One region of the Thalassiella azotivora genome, then DNA from elsewhere that is predicted to be linked to it. Evidence: riboswitches for the same ligand, from Rfam matches in the RefSeq annotation. Region 1 holds a riboswitch; the other holds the start of a gene.

Region 1 (3,940 bases):
CGGGGAGTCGTACATCATGTTGCCGCCCGCGTAGATGCCGATGTGGCCGGGCGTCCAGACGAGGTCACCGGGACGGGCCTCGGACGCCGGCACGCGGCGGCCGGCCTGCGCCTGGGCCGACGAGGTGCGCGGCAGGGAGACGCCGAGCTGGGCGTAGACGTACTGCGTGAAGCCCGAGCAGTCGAAGCCCTCGGGCGTGGTGCCGCCGTAGCGGTACATGGTCCCGACGTACCGCTCGGCGACGGCGAGCACGGAGCCCGCGGCCTCGCTGGCGGACGGGCGCGTGGCGGACTGGCTGCCGGAGTCGGCGGCGGCGGACCGCTCGGAGCGGGACGCGCGGGCGGGGCGGTCCTGGCGGGCCCCGGACGCCTCGTCCTCGTCGGCCTCCTCCACCGGCGCGGGCGGCGGCGGGGGCGGCGGCGGGGGCGTGACGCTCGTGAGGGTGGCGCCGGCGAAGGTGACCGCGGCGTCCGCGGGGACGCTGACGGTGGCGACGGCCCCGGTGCCGGCGTCGGTGCTGGTCTCGGTGCCGGCCTCGGGGGCGGTCACCTCGGCGACCTGGTCGGCCGGCGCGTCGACGTCCTGGCCGGCGGTGGAGCCGCCGTCGGTGAGCGGGGTGGCGGTCGCGGCCGGCAGGCCCATCGTGACGACGAGGCCGGAGGACGCGGCGACGACCGCGGAGCGACGGGTCATCGTCGTGGCGTTGGCGGAGACGACCTCGACGAGGACGGTCAGCGGGGTGGTGGGGCGACTGGCGGCGCGGTGGCGCGCGGTGGCACGGCTGGACACGTTCGGTACCTCGGTCCACGCCTACGAGGTGAGCTGTCGGGTTCGGGTGGGAGGTGTCACCCGGCCTGTCGTCCCTGAGGACTCGAGGCTTCACCCCGAGGACCCGGTGGTGCTGGGCCCGGAAGTGGTTCCCCCGCCCCTGTCGTGCGGATCTCGGACGGACCCTCGGGCGGTGACAGGGTTCGGCGAGCCGCCCGCGGGGCCGGGCGGTGTCCCCGACCGGCAACACTGAGAGTACGTGACCAGCGACCGTAGGTCACATCGATGTCACGAAATGGACTCGGCGATGCACCGAACGGGTGACGGCGTGTTTGCGGTCTCGTGTCGGGGCGCGTCGCGACGGGTCGTCGGCGGCGGGCTCAGCCCGCGAACTCCCAGTGCCACGGCTCCGGCTTGGTGCCGTTCTGCTGCGCCCACCCGGGGTTGAACCAGCCGTGCAGCGGCGCGTGCACCTGCATCCACCGGTGCTCGGGCGTGCCGAACCGCTGGATGCCCCCGCACAGGTCCAGGGCCTTGCCCCAGCCGTGGTTGCTGGTGCCAGGTGTCGCGGCGAGGCGCGGCTTGCTGGCCTTGACGCGCACCTGCGCCTCGTAGGAGCGGTAGGAGTCCGTCACGCAGACCGGCGCGCCGAACTCGGCGGCGTAGGCCTTCGCGAGCTGCTCGAACGCGTACGCGGCGTCAGCCCGCAGCAGGTGCCCGCTGGCACCCCAGACCGGGCACAGGGCGGAGGCGGGGATCGTGCCGTTGGCGTAGCCGCGCAGGTCCCCTCCCCGGCACTCCCCGACCGCACCCGTGACCGACTGGGTGAGGTCGGCCGTGACGGCCGGCTGGCCGGCGACCAGCGCGCGGGCCTGCTCCAGCCGGGCCGCCTCCGCGTCCGCCCGCGCCGCGGCGTCCGCCGCGCTCGTCGCCCGCTCCGCGAGCGTCGTCACGAGGGCGCGCTGCTCGGCGACGAGGCGCTCGCTCTCCAGCCGGGCCTCGTCGGCCGCGGCGGCCAGCTCCAACGCGGCGCGGGCGGAGTCCTCCGCCTGGCGCGCCGCGTCGTCCTGGACCTCCTGGGCGTCGGCAGCCTGCGTCAGCGCGGCGTCACGGACCCGCCCCAGGCGCTCCAGGGTGATCAACCGCAGCTGGAGGTCCTCGGCGTCCTCGGCGCGCAGGACCTGGACGACGCCGTCCAGGTCGGTGCCGCCGGAGCTGCGGTACGCCTGCGCCGCCCAGCGGCCGAGGTCACCCCGGGACCGGGCGGCGGCGTCCTGCGCGTGCGCCAGCCGCTCGCTCTGCGTCCAGTGGTCCGCGCGCGCGACGTCCAGCGCCTGCTCCGCGCGCTCGTAGCGCTCCAGCGCGGCGTTGGACGCCGCCGCCAGCTCCGCGAGCCTGTCCTCCGCCGACCGGACGTCGTCCTGCTGCCGGGTGGCCTCGGACCGCAGCCTGTCGGCCTCCTGCCGCGCCGACGACGCCGACGACGCCGACGACGCCGCGAAGGCCGCGGAGCCCGAGGGCCCCGCGGACGGGTCGCCCACGACGGGCGCGGCCAGCAGCGCACCCGCGAGCAGCGCGGACGCGGTCAGCAGGCACGTCAGCGAGCGGCGCACCGGCCGGTGGGGAAGGGGCACACCGCAGCCATCGTCACGTCGCGGCCCCACCTTGACCCCCTGCCCGGGTGAGCACCCGGGCAGGCGCCTGCCCGGGTGCTCACCCGGGCGTCGCCGGCGCGGGCGTCCCCCGTCGCGCCCGCGGTGGCCATCTGGGAGGGTGCGGTCCACCACCAGCCCGAGACCGTCCCCGCCCGCCTCCCGGAGGTCCCCGTGCCACTGCGCCGCACCGTCCTCGTCACCGGGGCCAGCTCCGGGCTGGGCCGCGGGATGGCCCGCGAGCTCGCCGCCCGCGGGCGCGACCTCGCCCTGTGCGCCCGGCGCACCGAACGCCTCGACGAGCTCCGCGCCGAGCTGCTGGACGCCCACCCCGGCGTGCGGGTGGCCGTCCGCCGGCTGGACGTCGACGACCCCGAGCAGGTGATGGACGTCTTCGCGTCGTTCCGTGAGGAGCTCGGCACCATCGACCGGGTGGTCGTCAACGCCGGGCTGGGCAAGGGGCAGCCCGTCGGCACCGGCGGGTGGCGGGCGAACGCCCAGACCCTGCGGACGAACGTGCTCGGTGCGCACGCCCAGGTCGAGGCGGCGATGGAGGCCTTCCGCGCCCAGGGGCACGGGCACCTCGTCGTGGTGTCGTCCGTCGGCGCGGTGCGGGGGATGCCCCGCAACGTCACGGCGTACTCGGCGTCCAAGGCCGCGCTCGCCACGCTCGCCGAGGGCGTCCGGGCCGAGACCCTCGGCACGCCGATCGCCGTGACGACCCTGTACCCCGGCTACATCCGCTCGGAGATGAACGAGGGGCTGCGGCGGATCCCGTTCGTCGTCGACACCGAGACCGGCTGCCGCGCGCTGGTGGCGGCGATGGAGCGCGAACCGGCGCGCGCCTACGTCCCGCGCTGGCCGTGGGCCCCGGTCTCGCTGGCCCTGCGGGTGCTGCCGCTGCGGGTCGTGGCCCGCATGGTCTGACCCGGTCGGCCAGGCCCGCAGCCGTCGTCCACGGGACCACGGCCGTCGTCCACGGGCCGGACGTCGTCCACGGGAGCGAGCCGGCGGGCCGTCCGGGAGGTCTTCTGGGCGTACAGGGTGCGGTCCGCCTGCAGGTACAGGGCCTCGAGGTCCGCGCCGTCGACACCCAGCGTCGCCGCCCCGACGCTCACGCCGGTCCGCGCCGCCAGGGCCGACTGGAGGCGGACCCCGAGCACCTGGGCGTCGTCCGCGCCGCAACCCGGCAGCAGCACCGCGAACTCGTCGCCGCCGAGCCGGCCGACCCCGTCCCCGGCACGCAGGCCGGCGGACGCCGTCTGCGCGACCCAGCGCAGCAGGTCGTCCCCCGCCGCGTGGCCCTGGGTGTCGTTGACCTGCTTGAAGCCGTCGAGGTCGAGCAGGAGCAGCGACAGCGGCTCCTCCGTCCGACGCGCCCGGGACAGCGCCTCCCGCAGCCGCTCCTCGAAACCCCGCCGGTTCAGGCAGCCGGTCAGCCCGTCGGTCCGCGACAGGACGGTGAGCCGGCGTCGCTGTCCCGCGGCGACGTGGCCGTGCATGCCGCAGGCCACCGTCAT
Region 2 (3,940 bases), on a different contig from region 1:
CGCGCCCGTACGGCCCGGCGTCCGCGGTCGCGTGCACCGCGGCCGCGCCGAGCTCGCGCGCCACCTGCGCGACGACGTCCTGAGGGCGGCCGGACCGCACCACCAGCGCCCCGCCCGCCGAGGCGTCCCACGCCCGCAGCGACCGCAGCAGCCAGACCGTGCGCGCCGTCCCCGCCGGACCGAGGAGGGCGGGGTCGAGGACGAACAGCGGCAGCACCCGCCCGCCGTCCGCCTGCTCGGCCGCCGCGAGCAGCGCGGGGTGGTCACCCAGCCGCAGGTCCCTGCGCAGCCACAGCACGACGTCGGGCACCGCACCAGCCTCGGGGCGCGGCGTGACCGGCGCCACCGGAACCCGCGGGGGTACCCGCGCGACGACTACCCTGGGCGCAGGTTCGGCCACCACACGGATGCGAGGCGGCAGCAGCAGTGAGCGATCTCATCGACACCACCGAGATGTACCTGCGGACGATCTTCGAGCTGGAGGAGGAGGGCATCGTCCCCCTCCGCGCCCGCATCGCCGAGCGGCTGCAGCAGAGTGGCCCCACGGTGTCCCAGACGGTGGCCCGGATGGAGCGCGACGGCCTGGTCGTGGTCAGCGGCGACCGGCACCTCGAGCTGACCGCCGAGGGGCGCGCCAAGGCGACCCGGGTGATGCGCAAGCACCGGCTCGCGGAGCGGCTGCTCGTCGACGTCATCGGCCTGGAGTGGGAGTACGTGCACGAGGAGGCGTGCCGCTGGGAGCACGTGATGAGCGAGCGCGTCGAGAAGCGGATCCTGGCGATGCTCGACCACCCCACCGAGTCCCCGTACGGCAACCCGATCCCTGGCCTGGACGAGCTGCGCGAGGTCGTCGAGACCGGTGACGGCGTGACGGTCGGGACGGACGCCGACCCGGTCGGCTACCTCGCCGGCCTGCAGACCCTGCCGGCCGCCGCCGCCGGTGGTGGGCGGGTCGAGGTCGTCGTGCGCCGGCTGGGGGAGCCGGTCCAGGGCGACCCGGCGCTGATGGCGCGCCTGGCTGCCGCGGGGCTGCGCCCCGGGGGCACCGTCGCGGTCGAGCAGGTCGACTCCGGCGTGCGGATCGGCACCGACCCGGCGACGTCGGTGGACCTGCCGCGCAGCGTCGCCGACCACGTGTTCGTCGCCGCCTGACCGGCCGGACGGCCGGCGTCGTGCCCGGGCGGGCCGGTCCCGGGCACGACGGAGACCGCGCCGAGGACCTGGCCGCCGTGCTCGGCTCCCTGGTCGACGACCTGCGCTTCGCCGAGCTCGCCGAGGCACTGCGCTCCGTCGAGGGCCTGGACGGCGCCACCCGCCGTCACGTGCGGTCGCTGTGCCACGCCGGCAGCCGGCTGCTGTCGCTGGACGCGGCGGGGTTCGCCGACGTCCCGCCCGGTGACCCGCTGCACGGCGCGCTGGCGCCGCTGCAGTTCCCGTCGGAGGCGGTGGGTGGTCCCCGCGGGTCGTTGGACTCGCTCCTCCCGCTCTACGGGCTCCTGCTCGAGTGCCTGGACGTCCACGCGGCGCGAGGTGAGACGGCGGCGGTCGCTCTCGTGCTGCACCTGCTCGCCGAGTACCTGCCGGTGCTCGCGTGGGAGCCGGTGCTGGGGCACGCCGCCGACCCGGTGCGGCTGGCCGGTCACGTCGCCGGCACGCTGTGGGGCACCGACCGGTGCCCCGTCCCGCCGAACCGACGGTCCGCGGCGCAGCGGGTCCTGGCGATGCGTCCCGGTGCGACGGGGCAGGTGGCGCCGGGGCCGGTGACGCCGGAGCCGGTGGCGCCGGAGCAGTGGCGCGCCTACCTGGACAGGTGGCACGCGCGCGTGGCGGCGCACCTGCGCCAGTGCGCGCTGCGACCCGGGCAGGGCCGGCCGAACCCCGCGTCGGCGGGGTGCGACCTGGCGTGCGGCGTCGTCACCCGGCTCGCGCCCGACGTGCTCGACGACCTGGCGACGCGGATGGCCGTGGTCCACGCGTTCCGCCGCTCACCCGTGGTGGCGCTGCGGCACGCCGCTCCCGTGGGCCACTTCTTCGGGGTGCCGGACGGTGAGGACGTCGCGCGGGCCTGGGCGCAGACCGTGACCCGGCTGACGCGGGACTGGGCGGCCGGGGGCTCCCGGGTCGGTCTCGCGGACGGCGCCGCCGGGCTCCGGAACCCCCTGCACGAGGGCGTGCGGGCACGGGACGGCGAGGCGCTGCCGGGCCTGGCCCACGTCCTGTCCGTGGCCGCGGGGCGGCCGGTGCGGGCGTCGACGGTCCTGCACGACGTGGGCCACGCGGTCCGTGGGCTGCTCTCCCCGCTGCTCGAGCCCGGGGCGTCCACGGCGCCCCCGCCCTGACGCCCTCGCCCTCGGCGATACTCCCCGAAACCGTTCAGTCACAGTGCGTTCAGCACGATCGGCGCAGCCCACGATGTGGCTCAGGTCACACGGAAAATCCCCATGACGGTTGTGTGACATCACCCGAACGGGTGGGCTATGGTCGCCGTCGCTGGTCGACCCCAGTCGGCCCAGCCCTCGAGTGGTTGCCGAGCCCTGCCACCACCCGAGGTCCGCACGAGACACCGCACGGCAGGGGCGGGGGAACCACATCCGGGCCCAGCACCACCGGGTCCTTGGGGTGAAGCCTCGAGTCCTCCGGGACGACAGGCCGGGTGACTTACCTCCCACCCGAACCCGACAGCTCACCTCGTAGGCATGGGAGAGGTACTGCACGTGTCGACCCGAACCGTGGGGCGTCACCGCGCGAGCGCGCGGCCCAAGACGCCACTGTCCACCATCAGCGCCGCCGTCACCTCGAACGCCGGTGTCGTCGGTCGCCGCTCCGCCGTCATCGCCGCCTCCTCCGGCCTCGTCGTCACCATCGGCCTCCCGGCCGCCGACGCCGCCCCGGTCACCGAGCGCGCCGACAGCGCCCCCACCGCCCCGGCGCAGCCCGAGACCTCCGCGCCCACCTCCGCCGACGGGCTCGTCAGCGTCCCGGCCGACGCTCCCGTCAGCTTCACCGCGGAGCCGCTCACCGAGGCCACCCCGCCCCCGCCGCCCCCGCCGCCGCCCGTGGTGCAGGAGGCCTCCGAGTCCCGGTCGTCCGAGCGGGCCTCCCGGACCACCGAGCGCGAGTCGCTGCCGACCGCGGACGTCGCCCCCAGCGAGGTCGGCGCCGCCGTCCTCGAGATCGCCGCGCGTTACGTCGGCACCCCCTACCGCTACGGCGGCACCACGCCCAGCGGCTTCGACTGCTCCGGCTTCACCCAGTACGTCTACGCCCAGGTCGGCATCAACCTGCCCCGCACGTCGGGCGCGCAGGCGGACTTCGGCCGTCGGGTGTCGGCGTCCGAGGCCCGCCCGGGCGACCTGGTCTGGACCGAGGGCCACATCGGCATCTACGCCGGCGGCAACATGATGTACGACGCCCCTCGCACCGGTAAGAGCGTCTCCAAGCGGGAGATCTGGTACACGCCCACGTTCATCCGCGTGACCGGCTGACCAACCCCGCACGGCACGTCGTCGAACCCGGGTCCTCGGTGGAGGACCCGGGTTCGACGCTTCTGTACGCTGTGCTCCGTGCCACAACCGCCGGGCCCGCGCCTGGCCGTCGTCCGATCCACGGGCAGCGGCCACGGAGCCGGCTCGCGGTCAGCGGAACCGCGCAGCCCGCGCGCGTCCGCCCCACCACGGCGTCGTCCCTCTCGGGACGGCGCCGTTCGTCGTCCTGGGGCCCGTGCAGCCGAGTGCGCACCGGTCACCGGCCCGACCGTCCTCCGCCCAGAAAGCCGTCTGGGCCGCACGAACGGGGTCGCCCATGCGCACCTTGGTGCTCAACGCCGGGTACGAACCGCTCGCCGTCGTCTCGTTCCGCCGGGCCGTGGTGCTCGTGCTGGCGGGCAAGGCGGTGCTGCTGGCTGAGGACGACCCTCCCGTCGTCTCCGGGTCGCTGACCG

Evidence for each region. Region 1 has a riboswitch for cyclic di-AMP ahead of ACYVQV_RS06405 (C40 family peptidase). Riboswitches for the same ligand answer to the same signal wherever they lie in the genome.
Region 2: it holds a riboswitch for cyclic di-AMP, as region 1 does, so the genes downstream of both, ACYVQV_RS14260 (C40 family peptidase) here and ACYVQV_RS06405 (C40 family peptidase) in region 1, are expected to answer to the same signal.

Annotation. Positions count from the first base shown of each region.
Region 1 is NZ_BAAGTX010000007.1:59,891-63,830, reverse strand. Features, by position in the region: gene ACYVQV_RS06405 (C40 family peptidase) at 1-789, opposite strand, end outside; cyclic di-AMP (ydaO/yuaA leader) riboswitch at 810-946, opposite strand; gene ACYVQV_RS06400 (D-alanyl-D-alanine carboxypeptidase family protein) at 1,149-2,402, opposite strand; gene ACYVQV_RS06395 (SDR family oxidoreductase) at 2,595-3,347, shown strand; gene ACYVQV_RS06390 (diguanylate cyclase) at 3,266-3,940, opposite strand, start outside.
Region 2 is NZ_BAAGTX010000020.1:37,448-41,387, forward strand. Features, by position in the region: gene ACYVQV_RS14245 (cryptochrome/photolyase family protein) at 1-310, opposite strand, end outside; gene ACYVQV_RS14250 (metal-dependent transcriptional regulator) at 427-1,152, shown strand; gene ACYVQV_RS14255 (hypothetical protein) at 1,173-2,339, shown strand; cyclic di-AMP (ydaO/yuaA leader) riboswitch at 2,552-2,710, shown strand; gene ACYVQV_RS14260 (C40 family peptidase) at 2,715-3,485, shown strand; gene ACYVQV_RS14265 (HNH endonuclease) at 3,802-3,940, shown strand, end outside.